2 regions of the Mesorhizobium kamtschaticum genome follow, and region 1 is predicted to be linked to the other one. Evidence: riboswitches for the same ligand, from Rfam matches in the RefSeq annotation. Region 1 holds a riboswitch; the other holds the start of a gene.

Region 1 (7,372 bases):
CTTTCCGGCAATTTCCTCGGCGACGCCGCCGAGTTCGCAGCATGTGCCAGGCAAGCGCATGGTTGCTTGACGTGACCGGTTTCCCCAGCTCCTTCTCGACCTCCTCGATTATCCGGGCAACGCGCATGCTGGTGCAGGAAACAAAAACCGCATCGCACTCGCTGGATGCGCCGATCTCGAGAATGGCCTGCTTGACCGAAGCCGGCGTGATGCGTGCGACGACATTGTCGTCGGCTTCATTGAAAGAGCCCATGACCGGGATGTCCATCCCCCGCGCCATCAGCGAGGCCCGCAGCGAATGGTTGATTTTCGCAAGGTAGGGCGTAAGCAGCGCGATCCGCGAAGCGCCCAGGGCCTTCAGCGCGGCACGCGCCGCTGTCACCGGGTTGGTCACCTGTACGCCTGGCAGCACCTCGTGAACCCGCGCGGCAACCTTGTCCTCGCCGATGACAAGAGCTCCCGACGTGCAGGCAAAGCCGATCACATCGAACTTGACGTCGGGCAAGAGGCCGACCGTGCCGGGGATCACCGCCGACATCTTCATCAGGTTCTCCGGCGTGATTTCGACATCGCTGTAGAGCCGGGCCTCGTAGAGCGCGACGTCGCGCGCGGGCAGCGCGTAGCGGAATTCGTCCTCGATGGTTTGATCGGTCCGCAGGACGAGCAGACCGAGATTGGCGCGGGTGCCGATACCCTCGTCGGTCTTGAAGGGAATGTGTTCCTTGTCGAGGACAAGTCTGTTGTCGGCGTGCGTAACCGGGGTGTCCATGCAATCCCCTTTCCAGATGCCAATCCGAATTGTCGACAATAGAAACGGCAACTATGGCGAAGGTGTCAAGAGCCTCCTGAGGCTTGGAGGCCAAAAGCGGAGTGCATTTCGGCCGGAATGGACCACTTCCTGGCTACCGGTGCATCCGCCGTTGACAACGATCGGCGTCTTCCTGTTGAATTGTCGACAATGAAATGACAGCCATTCGGGGCGGCGATGCGCGTAGTGATCTTGGGCGGGGGTGTTGTCGGGATCACCACTGCCTATCAACTGCAAAAGGACGGCCACACGGTCACCGTTCTCGAGCAGGCGCCGCAGGTGGCCGAGGGCGCGAGCTGGGCCAATGCCGGCATGATCGCGCCCGGCCATTCCTTCGTCTGGTCATCGCCAGCCGCGCCAAAAATCCTGCTGAAATCGCTGTTCCTGAAGACCAAGCGCTTCGCTTCAGGCTCTCCGCCGACCCGCATCTCTACAGCTGGTCGCTGCGCTTCCTCATGCAATGCACGGCCGCCAAGGCACGCCGCAACACCCTCCTCAAGCACCGCCTTGCGGTCCATTCCCAATCGGTCCTTCAGGAGGTCGTCGCAGAAGAAGGTCTGGAATACGACAGGACGTCGGCCGGCATTCTTTACTTCCATCGCAGCCGTCAGGCGCTCGACAAGGGCGTCGCCAACATGCGCCTGCTGGAAGCCGATGGTCAGGAAATCCGCGTCGTCGACGCGCAGGAAATCGTTGACCGCGAGCCGGCGCTTGCTTCGTCGCGCGACGGCATTGCCGGCGGCATAGTGTGTCCGACCGACGAAACCGGTGACGCCGCCAAGTTCACGCGTGCGCTGGCGGCCATCGTCGAGTCGAGGGGTGGCAAGATCCTGGCAGGCACCCGGATCCTAAGCATCGAACGCGGCAACGATGCGATTGCCCGGGTGGTCACCGACAAGGGTGAGGTGTCAGCCGATAGCTATGTCCTGTGTCTGGGCGCGGAAAGCCCGATCCTCGCCCGCAAGATCGGTCTTGGCCTGCCGATCTATCCGATCAAGGGATACTCGCTGACCATTCCCGTCGTCGACCGAGCCCTGGCTCCAAAACTTCCCGTTATCGACGAACACAACCTCGTTGCCATCACGCCGATGGGCGACCGCATCCGCGTCACAGCCACGGCGGAGTTCGCCGGCTATGATCGCAGCCACAAGCCCTCGGATTTCGCCTTCATGAAACGCGTCACGCGGGAGCTGTTCCCGCGCGGCATCGACTATGATCGCGCGGAGATGAGGGCGTGCCTCAGACCAATGACGCCTGACAATCTACCGGTGCTGGGCCTCAGGAACATCCGCAACCTCTGGCTGAACACCGGCCATGGCCATATCGGCTGGACCATGGCGCATGGATCGGCCCGCATCGTCGCCGACCTGATCGCCGGCCGCGCCGTGCCCATCGCTCTCGACGGAATCCTCCCTGCGCAGCCGCGGTTCGCCGCGCCGAGCGCCGCAAAGGCTTGACTGACGCCATGCTCCGACCCACCAGGCAAGCCAACCAGGACAACAGCGCGGCATCCAAGCCGATCAAGACCGGCCCGCGTGTCTATGAAGAGATCCGTCGGATGGCGATGGACTATCGCTTCAAGCCGAACGAACGCATCAACGAGGTGGAGCTTGCCGCGAGGCTGAATGTCAGCCGCAGCCCAATCCGGGAGGCACTGCAGCGGCTGGTCACCGAGGGGCTCATCAACTTCCAGACCAATCGCGGTTTCTTTTGCCGCGGCTTCGATGTCGAGGAGGTCGTCGATCTTTCCGACGTGCGGACCGTGCTCGAGGAGCGCTCCGTCAGGCTGGCAATCCAGCGAGCGACAGATGAGGATCTCGCCGCGCTCGTCGACTGGTGGACAATCACCATGGCGCGCGCGGACTCGTTTTCCAGCGCCGAACTGACAGCCAAGGACGAGGAATTCCACATCCGCATCGCCAGGCTGTCGGGCAATTCCGAACTGGCGCGCATGCTTGAAGGCATCAACGTCCGCATTCATTTTGTGCGCAAGATTGAAGTGGAGAAGCACCGGCGACTGTCGACGACCTACACCGAACACAGCGACATCGCCCGCGCCATGGTCGCCCGCGATGCCGACGGGGCCGCCAGGCTGATGCGTGACCACATCGGCATTAGTCTCGCCGATGCCATGTCGACCGTCAGGGAAGGGCTTGCGCGGATCTACATCGACGCCGACCAGGCCTGATCCGCAACCCGGTGTTTGTCAGGCGACCTTGTCGAGCAGCGGCCTCAGCGCCGGATGAATCTCCGGCGAAGCGTGCTTGATGAGCGTCAGCAGCGCGCGTTCGTTTTCGTAGAGAGGCCTGTCCACGCCGATATGTCCGACCAGCCATCTGGCTTCGCCGGCATCGATCGTTTCGGCACGGCGGGCCAGCGCCTCGGCCGCCCTGTTCTTGGCTTCCCACTCGGCCTCGATATCATCCGGGGACCGGTAGGCCTCGATGATGCCGGCAAGGCCGCCTGAGACCATGCGGCTGAAGAAGCCGCCGATTTCCGGATCGGCGTGTTCGAGGAAGCTCTCCTGGCGCAGCGCCACATCGCGGGTCGGCGCTTCATAGCCGGCCGAGCACATGACGAAATTGGCGATCGCCTTGACGAACAGATCGTTCCAGGACGGATCGTTCTTGGCCTGGGCAGTCTGTTCATTGATCCTGAACAGCACCTCGGCCTCGCCCCGTGTGATCGCTATGTTGCCGTCGCCGCCATGGGCGTGGAGGATACGGCGCAGCAGTTCGACCTCCGCCTTGGCAATCAGCCCGGGCACCAGCGCGCCACCCAGCATCAGCGGCCCCTTGCCGTCGATGACGGCATGGGCGACCTGCTCCAGCGCATAGACGCAAAGCTTGCCCGGCGACGATCTCGCTTCTTCCAGCACATGGACCAGCAATTCGAGCTCGGTGCGGCTGTCGACCATGCCGTCGCGCGAGATGGTGCGGACCAGCCAGTCGGCATTGTCCTGCGAGATGTAGCCCGAAGGCCTTTCCTGATGGACGATGTAGTCGGTCACTGCCTCGACGAAAAACGGCGCCCAATCCGCGCATTTATCCTTGGCCGTCTGGTCGAGCGCGAACAGCGCCTCGGCCTCGCCTCGGGTCACCACGCCATCGGCGAACACGTCGCGGCGCAGCATCACCACGTCTTCCGGGGCAATGCGATTCTTCGATGTCAGCCCCGCCACCGGCGCGCTCATGATCAATTCGCCCATTGTCGTCCCCGTCCGCCCCAAAGCGTTACATCAGCCAGCTATATCAGGAGTGTCTTGAAAAACCGGCAAACGGCGTGGTTAGCGAAGACTTGCCGGCATCACCTGAATATCAACGCACCTTTAGATGTCGCTGGGAGGTGACAAGGTGTCGCCGACGGGCTATGGATGGCGCGTCGAGGGCTCAGGGTTTCGAGTCCTACCTGTTTGCGGGAGAGAGCAGCGAGAGCTGCCGCCGAAGGGGAAATCGCCCGAAATCTCTCAGGCAAAAGAACCGTAGACGGGAAAGACACTCTGGAAAGTCGGGGCTTGCCCCCGCGCCGAAGGTGTAAGCGCCGCTGACAGAGTTCCGGCTGCGCGAGTCTCTCAGGCTTCAGACAGAGGGGCACGGACTGGTCGCCATCAGCGGCCGATTGCGTGCGACTCTGGAGATGACATGACGGGCGACGACTCAAGACACCTTCCCCTCGAAGATATCCACACAGCCGCCGGTGCGCGCTTCGGCGCCTTTGCCGGCTGGTCGATGCCGCTGACCTATCCAGCCGGCGTCATGAAGGAGCATCTTCACACCCGCGAACATGCGGGCCTGTTCGACATCTCGCACATGAAGCTGTTCGAGGTCAGCGGGCCACAGGCGGTTGCATTGCTCAACCGCGCTTGCCCCTTGGATGCCGGCGCACTCGAAATCTCGCAGTCGAAACTGTCCTTCTTCCTCAATGAGGCAGGCGGCATCCTGGACGACCTGATTGTCACCCGCCTCGGCAACGAACGCTTCATGGTGGTCGCCAATGCCGGCAACGCCGTCGCCGACGAAAAGCATTTGCGCGCGCTGGCCGCTGATTTCGATGTGAAGGTCGAGCCGCTCGACCGCGTCTTCCTCGCCATCCAGGGACCCGAGGCCTGGGCAGCCCTCTCCCGTGCCGGCATCGAGACCGGCTCGCTGCTGTTCATGCATGGCGTCGAGCCGCGGAAAAACTGGTTCATGAGCCGGTCGGGCTATACCGGCGAGGACGGTTTCGAGATCGGCCTGCCGGCGGCGGATGCGCGGGATTTGGTCACCAAGCTACTCGAGGATGAGCGCGTGCTGTGGATCGGCCTTGCCGCACGCGACAGCCTACGGCTGGAAGCCGGGCTTTGCCTGCATGGCCAGGACATCACGCCGGAGACCGACCCGGCCGCAGCCGCGCTGATGTGGGCGATCCCCAAGGACATCCGCGCGTCCGGCGCCTTCATCGGTGCCGATGCCTTGCGCGCCGCCGTCGAGCGTGGCCCGGCGCAAAAGCGCGTCGGATTGAAGCCGGAGGGCCGCCAGCCGGTGCGCGCCGGCGCTGCCCTGTTCGACGCCGACGGCAACCCCGCCGGCCATGTCACATCAGGCGGCTTTGGCCCCTCGGCCGGCCATCCAGTCGCCATGGGCTATGTCGCCGCAGCGCTGGCAAAGCCTGGAACGCGGGTCTTCGCCGACGTACGCGGCACGAAAATCCCCGTCGATATCAGTTCCCTGCCTTTCACTCCTCATCGCTACCGCAAAGGATAATCCCGATGGCAACGACCTATTTCACCTCCGATCACGAATGGCTCCGCGTCGAAGGCGGCATCGCCACTGTCGGCATCACCGACTATGCGCAGGAACAGCTCGGCGATCTCGTTTTCGTCGAGCTGCCCGAGATCGGCAAGAAGCTGAGCAAAGGCGATACCGCCGTCGTGGTCGAATCCGTCAAGGCGGCCTCGGATGTCTATGCACCGGTCGATGGCGAGATCACCGAGGCCAACGGCACGCTGTCGTCCGACCCGTCGCTCGTCAACTCGGCGGCAACCGGCGCCGGCTGGCTGTGGAAGATGAAGCTTGCCGACGAAAGCCAGCTCGCCGGCCTCATGGATGAAGCCGCCTACAAAGCCCATATCGGCTGATAACAGGACGTATTGACATGACCGCAGCACCCTACCCTTTCTCGGCCCGCCATATCGGTCCTGATGTCAGCGATGTCAGAGCCATGCTTGCCGTGATCGGCGTTCCCTCCGTCGAGACGCTGATCAGCCAGGCCGTACCGCAGTCGATTCGCCTCGACGTGCCGCTGGCCCTGCCCGCGCCGGCGAGCGAAGCCGAAGCGCTGGCCGAATTGTCGGCGACCATGGCGAAAAATACGGTGCTGAAGAGCTTCATCGGCGCTGGCTATCACGGCGTGCATGTGCCGCCGGTCATCCAGCGCAATTTGTTCGAGAATCCGGCCTGGTACACGGCCTACACGCCCTATCAGGCCGAGATCAGCCAGGGCCGACTGGAAATGCTGTTCAATTTCCAGACCCTGGTCACCGAATTGACCGGCCTGCCGGTGGCATCGGCCTCCCTGCTCGATGAAGCGACGGCGGTGGCTGAAGCAGTCGGCATCGCGCTGCGCCACCACCGCGACAAGCGTACCAAGGTGGCGCTTGCCGGCACGCCGCACCCGCAGACGCTGGATGTCGTGCGCACCCGCGCCGAACCGCTTGGCATCGAGATCGACGGCGAGACGATCGACGACAACACGGCTGCCCTGCTTGTTTCGTGGCCCGACACCTTTGGCGTCTATGGCGACCACAAGGCGGCGATCGACAAGGCTCGCGCCACCGGCGCCATTGTCGTCTTCATCGCCGATCCGCTTGGCCTGACGCTGACCGATGCGCCGGCAAAGCTCGGCGCCGACATCGCCGTCGGGCCGATGCAGCGCTTTGGCGTGCCGATGGGCTTTGGCGGCCCGCATGCCGCCTATTGCGCCGTGTCCGACAGGCTGACGCGGTTGATGCCGGGCCGCCTCGTCGGCCAGTCGACCGACAGCAAGGGCCGGCCCGGCTACCGCCTGGCCTTGCAAACACGCGAACAGCATATCCGCCGCGACAAGGCGACCTCCAACATCTGCACCGCGCAGGCGCTGCTTGCCAACATGGCGACGGCCTACGCCATCTGGCACGGACCCGCCGGGCTGCAGGCGATTGCCGGGCGTATCCACGCGCTGGCCAACCGCCTGGCGAGCGGCCTCAAGGAGGCAGGCATTTCGGTGCTCGGCGCCCACCGTTTCGACACGGTGACGGTTGAGGCGAAGGGCAAGGCCGCGCAGATCGCCGCCGCCGCCGAAAAGACCGGCCGGCTGCTGCGCGTCATCGACGCCGAGCATGTCGGCATCAGCTTCGACGAGACTTCGACCGACGCCGATCTCGATGCGATCGCGACCCTGTTCGGCGCCAAGGCTGAGGCTTCAACCAGCAGCACGGTGCCCGGCAAGCCACGCGGAAAAGAGTTCCTGACCCAGCCGGTCTTCAACGAGAACAAGTCGGAAACCGACATGATGCGCTTGCTGCGCCGGCTGGCCGACAAGGATCTG
Region 2 (7,372 bases), on a different replicon from region 1:
TCGGGCGAGAGCCTTGAACTCCATCAGCCTATCTGAGCTAGCTGCTTCGGCGCCCGAACTGTGAGCAACTGGGCCTTTCCTTCAGTGACCACGATTGTTTCCTCGTGGAGGACGATTTTACCAGGTTGGTACTCCAAGGCAGGCTCAATGCAGAGCACCATGCCTGGCTGCAACACCGTCTTGTCTTCCAGTCGAATTGACGGCGGTTCGGTCAGCCGCAAACCAAGTCCATGCCCCATACGCCCGTTGCTGTTGAGGTCCGCCCCACAGGAAGAGAGCGCCTTTGCCATCTCTTCAAAGACAAATCCGGCGGTAACCCCTGCTGTCGCCGCTTGAAGCCCGATCTCGTGCGCTCCCCAAACCTTCTCGTGGGCATACCGCAGGGCATCTGTAGCCCTGCCAACCTGGTAGTTGCGATCGTAATCGCAGAAATACCCGTCGAAGGTGGTACCCGTGTCGATGAAGAGCAGGTCACCATCGGCGATAGGCCGGTCCCTTGGCCCGCCAGTAATTTCGAACGGCCCACCGACGTCGGCTCTGCAGATGAGCGTAGGAATAGCGCTGGCGCCGCCCATATTCAGGCGACCGCGGAATTCCCGAAGGATCGTACGTTCAGTATCGCCGATGTTAACGAAACCGGGCACTTGAGCGTATACGGCGCCCGCGATGTCGACAGCCTTTTGGATTTTGCCGACCTCGGCCGCGCTCTTGATCATGCGGAGCTGCCAAATGAGGCTCGCGCCGTCAACAACCTCAACGCTTTTCAGATCACCGATGATCGCGTTCAATTGGGTTACCGGCATCCCCAATCGCAGTTCGAAACCGAGCTCAGCCCCGACCCGTCCGTGTCGCCGTGGCAGGTCGGATATCGCGGTAACAACGAGAGATGTGCCTTCGTCCTCGGGCCTAGGCGAAGGCCAGGATCTGATTTCCTCAATCCACGTCGTCTCTATGATAGCCCTTCCAATTTCGGGAATGATCGCAAGGGGCGCCCCGGCGGCAGGCACTAATACAAACCAAGGTCGGGTGTAACTCTCCCAGAAAGTGGAATCGACACCGATGAAATACCGGATATTGTCCATCGAAGTGAGCAACAAGCCGTCGAGGCGATGTTGACCCATTAGCCGCTGAGCCCGGGCGACACGCTCTTCGAACTCAGTCGGCGCAAAGCCGTAGGAGGCTTCCTGATCCATTCTATAACCCTGTTTGCCCGGACTTTCGGCCGTGGCGGCTGCATCTACCACCATCCTAAAGGCGCTCAGTGCACGAAAGATGCCAAAATCGCGCTGACGGCGCAGACGCTATTTCAAATGTGCCTGATCGCTCGCCAGATTTGCGTCTCTCGCCCGACGAGCGCGAGGCGCTTTGGCGGGTAGCCTCAATCAGGCCGCCTGAGCATTCAAACCGCCTATCTCGATTGCTTCCACGGCCACTGCTTCATCATTGTCAGATGTATCTCCGGTAATCCCTACCGCACCAAGCAACCGACCGGCCTGGTCTCGCACTAGGACGCCCCCGGGGACGGGAACAATCTTGCCGCCTGATATAGCGGTCAGGCCGGCTACAAAGTGAGGTCGGTCGGCTGATGCTTTGTCGAGCCAGCGCGAACCGAAACCGACGGCCAAAGCTCCGTAAGCCTTGCCGAATGCAATTTCAAAGCGGAGCATTGAAGCCCCGTCCTGCTTCTGAAACGCAACCAAGTGGCCGCCAGCATCCAGGACCGCAACGCTCAAGGGCTTAAAACCCTTCCCGCTTGCTGTAGAGCACGCCCGATTAATGATGGAATTGGCAACTTCCAATGTCAGCTTGGTCATATTGGATTTTCCCTTGAGCTTGTTAGCTGGCGTCTTCTATGCCGCCATACGAGCATCGATCGGAAGATCGGCAGCCACAATCGTGGCCAGCATGGCCGATGTTGCAGCAGAAAGCGTCCACCCTAGATGCCCGTGTCCCGTATTGTAGAAGACACCCGGAACCCGGCCTTTACCGACCCGAGGCATCATGTTCGGCATCATGGGTCGCAGCCCTGCCCACGGCACAACGTGTTCAGTTACCACTTTCGGGAACATCATCCGCGTCCAGTCGACCAAAGGTCTGATGCGATCTTCACGGATGTCGAAATTGACGCCATTGAACTCTGCGGTACCTGCCACGCGCAGGCGCGCTGCGCCGAGGCGGCTGGTCACGATCTTTGCGCGGTCGTCCAGAATGCTTACCCAAGGCGCCGAGGAATCTGCCGTAGACCCCTCCAATTCCACCGTAATTGAATAGCCTTTCACCGGATAAATATTGATGCGCTCCCCGAGCATCGCAGCGATATCGCGGCTATTTGTTCCCGCACACACTACAATGCCATCGGCCACCAGCGTCAGATCGGCGCCTTCAGTTGTGCAAACGAGGTGAAAGCGATCCCGGCGTTCAATCCGGATCACCGCAGCGTCATAGATGAATTGGGCGCCGCGCTTTGTGCAGGCCTTCTCCAAACCCGCGCAATATTTGTGGATGTCGCCGGTCGAATCCGACGGGGTGTAAAACCCTCCATAAAAATTGCCATGCAAGGCAGGTTCAATCCCGGCAATTTCGCTGGGCGTCACCGATCGCCGCTCGAGGCCGCCCTCGTTCAGCATCTCATTCACCTTTGACGCGTGATCGAAGCCGGCTTTATCCCAATAAACATGCAGGATCCCGCGACGGACGTGATCAAAGTCGATCCCTTCACGGTCGGCGATCTCGAAGAGGTGTTTGCGAGCCGCGATAGCCAGGCGGGTCGTTTCAATCGTGTTTTCGCGATATCGCGAAATATGGGACACGAATTCCAGCAGCCAGCTGTACTTGTGCCACGACGGGGTAGGGTTCATGAGGAGCGGTGCATCCCGCCGAAGCATCCACTTGATGCCCTTGAGGACGGTCGACCAGTGATTCCAGACTTCGGCATTGCTCGCGGACAGCTGGCCGCCGTTGGCGAACGACGTTTCCATCGCGGCATAGCGGCGCCGCTCAACCACAGTGACGTCGTAGCCTTGCTCCGACAAAACATAGGCCGTCGACACACCGGCAATTCCGGCGCCAATTACAATGATTTTGGGCATTCTGAACTCCGAACAGTACAATGGGGTGCGAGACTGGCCCGCGGCGAATCCCCAAATCTGTCTCGGGTACCTGAGAGCTTAACCGGACTTGCCGGCTTTCCCCTTCGGTGGACGCTCGAAGCGTCTCTCTCCAGATCGTTCGGCGGTGCGGTCACTTTTGCCTGAGAGTTTCCTTGGGGGGTTGCTCCGTCGGCGTCGGCAGTTGCCGATCTCTCCCGTCCAGCCTTTGAACGCTACAACTATACGATCATAGGCCATACCATTGTCCGCCATTTCGACATCCGCGCTGAAATGTACCTACCATTTTTCCGGTGTTTTTGATTGATATGAGCGCCCAATTTCAAGAAGCGCCTCAGAGTGGCCCCCTCCAGCGGTGTGGACGCCCCGGCGGCGGTGATTGTCGAGCCAGTCCAAACACGGCAGCGTAAGAGGTAAATCATGATCGTCAGGGATTTCAATGAAGAAACCGACAGGCCGGCGGGTCAAGACGACCAGCTTGGAAAGCGTGCGGTTGCTCCTCAAGAACGATGGGATGGGCTTCTCCTTCCATATCACCTCGATCCATTCGGGCGCCCGACTCAAGATGCACTGTCGGAACCACCTTGAGGTGTCGACATGAGGCGGTCTAATGCATCTCAGGAACGGGCTTTCTATCGAGGATCTCCGGGCGGATGCGGTCCCTGTCGTGCGACCGGGCATCATTTACGTGCTCGACAAGCATGATGCTCACCAGCTGTGTGCCGAGACCGTTGGCGTTAGCCTGGCTCTTCGCCTCTCCGCCGTGCTCGTCATGCTAGAGGCCATGGCTTCCCCTGCGCGAGCACATCCGCAAACCAGGCAAAGTACGACGACGCGTGGATTCTATCTACCTCCCATGGCTGGCGTTTCGGAGGACCTTCGCACGGCGTGGCAGCGCTGCAAGCGACGTATGTACGCAAGGGGAGCTGATGTGGGAATTTCTATAAGCACGCCTGCGGCTGAGATGAAGAAGCTCCGCCGCCTGGACGACGCTCAGCCGCCGGTCACGGATCTTCTGGATGGCTTCAAGACGATGCAGCTCTTTTTGCGACAAGGTGACCAAAGGCATGACGGCTCCCGCAACAAGCCCGGTCTCACGCCAGGCTCTGTGAAGTCGCCAGCCTTCCTTTCCAGCTTCATGTTGACCAGCTAGAAAAGGACTGGAATTCAACGTAACCCCCAAACATTTTGCCGATCAGTCATACGATTTTAAAATGGCCAGTCGCGCCGAAAGGCAGCTGCAACTTGTCTTTCGGGCGGCGATGCTTGAGGTTGGCAATTGGGGGGCAGCAACTTGATCGCCTCCGAAGGCTCTGCATTGGTCACATTTTCGTGAATACGACATGTGATGAGCTTTTATCGTCCCCTATATTCGCAGCCAAATCGCTAGCCTTTTCAGTTGGTTCCTGTCCTGCCCGGAACCGCTTTCTCACACCCGGCCCGGCGCGGACGACCTTCTTGGGGAATAAGGCCCGTATGCAAAGCGGATCAGATAGTTCAGTCTACCCGCAGGTTCCATTTACATTCGGGGGATGAGGAAATGTGTGCCGTTAGACTGAATCGCCGCTCTGTTTTGTTATCCACCTTGGCTTCGGCAATCTATGTCGGAACAAACAATTCGCTGGCAAAGAAGACCTTGGCGGGCCAGCTGCCGACTGACGATTTGACCAGAAGTGAGATATTCAACGAATACCTCGTCAAACCTTGGGATGCGGCAAATCCTGCCAACGGTGGGACGCTCGCGATCCCAGCGAAATTCAGTTTCCCTGACGACGCCCTGTATGACTGCAAGGTCAACGCCCGGAATGAGTGCGTGACCGATCCAAAAACACCTCGGCCCGCAGACATGATGTTCGGCATCGACATCAGTCACTACACGGATCCGAATTTCTCCTTCAACGAGTTGCGTAGCCAGCAAGTTCGTTTCGTGCAAATGAAGACAAGCCAGCGGCACGACATCAGGGATAAAAGATTCCCGGATTTTTGGAAACGCTGCGGCAGCCTGACGGGAGATGCCAAAGTCTATCGCGGTCCATATCATTTCCTGGCTTACGGTGCCAAGGGCAAGCAGCAGGCGGATTGGTTTATTCAATGCCTCGAAAAAGCCGACCCCCACGGTCTCGGCCCTGAGGACATGGCCCCCGGTGTCGACCTCGAGTGGGACGTCTACAAGAGCACGGGAAAGACGGACCACTGGGCCGGCAAGGGTGCGGATCATATCCAGGAAGTCGCGCTGGAGTGCCTCGAGACCTTGAAGAGCCGTTTGGGAAGAACGCCCATTCTCTATACGGGAAAGAGCTGGTTCAGCGATCAGACGCTGCCCCTGGACCGCTTCAAGAACTTTGCTGACTACCCGCTCTGGGTCTTCGACTATAACCCTCGGCGCAAGATCCAAGAGAAGCCGGTGCTCCCGGATGCGTCGAAGCCGGCGGCGCTCTGGCAGTATACCGCTTCCGCAAGGGTGCCGGACTACAAGAAGACGGTTGACGCATCGGTGTTTTATGGCACGGAGGCCGACTTCCGCAAAACGTTCGGCATTGCCCCAGTTTGAGGCGCCGGCAAACATGTTCGTCTAGCTCAGGGGGACAGATGCGCAAGATCGCCTTGCTTGTAGCGCTGCTTTTGGGCGCGTTTGTCGATGACGCCTCAGCGGCGTATGATTGCGAGAACCACCCTGTATCGGTGGCCGACGCTGACTGGTGCAAATACTTCGATGAATTTCCATACATCCGGCAAGATGACACTGGGAGGAAGGTCAATTGGCTGGTGAAGGAGTCGATGGCGGCAATCGACCTGCCAGATAAGGCTATCAGGAGCTACGCCTTCGTGGTCTCGGTGTGGGACTATCGCAAAGGCCAGGTCGACGAAGACGAGGTGAAGGGCATCAAGGCTGACAAGCCGGCCATCCTCAAGTTTATTTCGGGACAGGGCTTCGACGAGGCCATCGTCCTGAACAACGGCGACGCCACAGCTGATCGGATCAGGAAGATTTTCACGGAATACTATATCCCAAAGTTCGAATCGGCAGCTGCCGCTGGCCAAAAGATCAGGTTCATGTTCATTTTTGACGGGCACGGATGGCAGCCGCGGACCAGCGGGGGCACCGGCGCCTTGGCGCTGGCCGAGATAACCGATGATCGCGACCTCGACTACGACCACCGCTTCTCACTGGCCGAATTGCGCGGGCTTCTCCAGGACGTATCGCAATACACGCAGGCCAGTATAGCGCTACTAGGTTCGTGCTATTCCGGCAGCGTGTTCGAGGACGGCGCCGGTCACGAAGAGGATTTCGCACCGGGCAGCGCCGCGTGGATCGCGGCGGCCGCTCCGCGCGGTATCGAAGCCTGGGAGCTCAAAGATCGTAGCGGCACCGTGTTTTTCACGAATCTTTTCCGAGCCGTGGAAACCTGGCACGGTGCTAGTGCCGATCTCGTACCGCAGGATCCGGGCGGGAACATCGCCCTAGACATGACCCAGTACGCGCCCACATTGCGGGACGTCACAACTCTGATCAATACTCGGAACTTCTTCGGCGGAAAGAACCCCGAAACCGGCCAGCCCTACCCACCCTTTATGGTGGACACCATTGAGTTCAGCGGTGGCAAGCGTGCCGCGTACCGCTTCGTTGCCGGACAAGACCTTGCCGACAAGGTCGGGCAGAACATCGGGCTCAACCTTGACAAGGTCGCTTTCACGGGCTCGTCCATCGAGGGGCGCTCCGACATCACCGTCGTCCACACGCCTGCGACCTACTCAATTCGAGGAATCGACCTCTCGCCGGGAAACATAATGGACAGTTTCGACTTCGAAAAAATCAAAAGCGAGGCCGGCATATCCTTCATATATTTCAAGGCAAGCGAGGGCCAGAAGCCTTCGAACCCCGAGGACCAAAGCAAGGAAGACCAGAAGTTTGGTTTGGTCAAGCGCGCATGGGACAAGGCGCGAGCCGCTGGTTTGTCAGTCGGCACCTACCATACCTTTCGGTTTTGCGAAGAAGCCCAAGACCAGTTTGCATACATCAAGGAGCGTGTTCCGCGAACCGAAGACATGCTCCCAATTGCGATAGACGTGGAATGGTACAACGGTGCACCCAACCCCCTCGTCGGAAACTGCGGCTCCACAGCTAGCAAGGCCCACGCAAAAATATACGAGCTGGCGCACGATCTCGAAGACTACTACGGGAAGAAGCCTCTCATCTACCTGGTCTCGTCTTCCGTGAAGGAGATCGTTGGCGACAGCACGGATTACCCGCTGTGGATCGCAAA

The links. Region 1 has a riboswitch for glycine ahead of gcvT (glycine cleavage system aminomethyltransferase GcvT). Riboswitches for the same ligand answer to the same signal wherever they lie in the genome.
Region 2: linked by a shared signal. The riboswitch ahead of AC0V7N_RS36250 (D-amino acid dehydrogenase) and the one ahead of gcvT (glycine cleavage system aminomethyltransferase GcvT) in region 1 are both predicted to bind glycine.

What each region holds. Positions count from the first base shown of each region.
Region 1 covers NZ_CM149691.1:4,531,108-4,538,479, reverse strand. The annotation lists gene AC0V7N_RS22460 (aspartate racemase/maleate isomerase family protein) at 1-769, opposite strand, end outside; partial or broken gene AC0V7N_RS22455 (FAD-dependent oxidoreductase) at 986-1,087, shown strand; gene AC0V7N_RS22450 (FAD-dependent oxidoreductase) at 1,264-2,265, shown strand; gene AC0V7N_RS22445 (GntR family transcriptional regulator) at 2,274-2,996, shown strand; gene AC0V7N_RS22440 (hypothetical protein) at 3,015-4,016, opposite strand; glycine riboswitch at 4,214-4,300, shown strand; gene gcvT (glycine cleavage system aminomethyltransferase GcvT) at 4,450-5,550, shown strand; gene gcvH (glycine cleavage system protein GcvH) at 5,556-5,924, shown strand; partial or broken gene gcvP (aminomethyl-transferring glycine dehydrogenase) at 5,942-7,372, shown strand, end outside.
Region 2 covers NZ_JBWBWI020000002.1:114,017-121,388, forward strand. The annotation lists gene AC0V7N_RS36240 (M24 family metallopeptidase) at 24-1,193, opposite strand; gene AC0V7N_RS36245 (heme-binding protein) at 1,383-1,814, opposite strand; gene AC0V7N_RS36250 (D-amino acid dehydrogenase) at 1,851-3,089, opposite strand; glycine riboswitch at 3,228-3,317, opposite strand; gene AC0V7N_RS36255 (ectoine synthase) at 3,547-3,708, shown strand; gene AC0V7N_RS36260 (hypothetical protein) at 4,072-4,260, shown strand; gene AC0V7N_RS36265 (GH25 family lysozyme) at 4,693-5,658, shown strand; gene AC0V7N_RS36270 (GH25 family lysozyme) at 5,697-7,372, shown strand, end outside.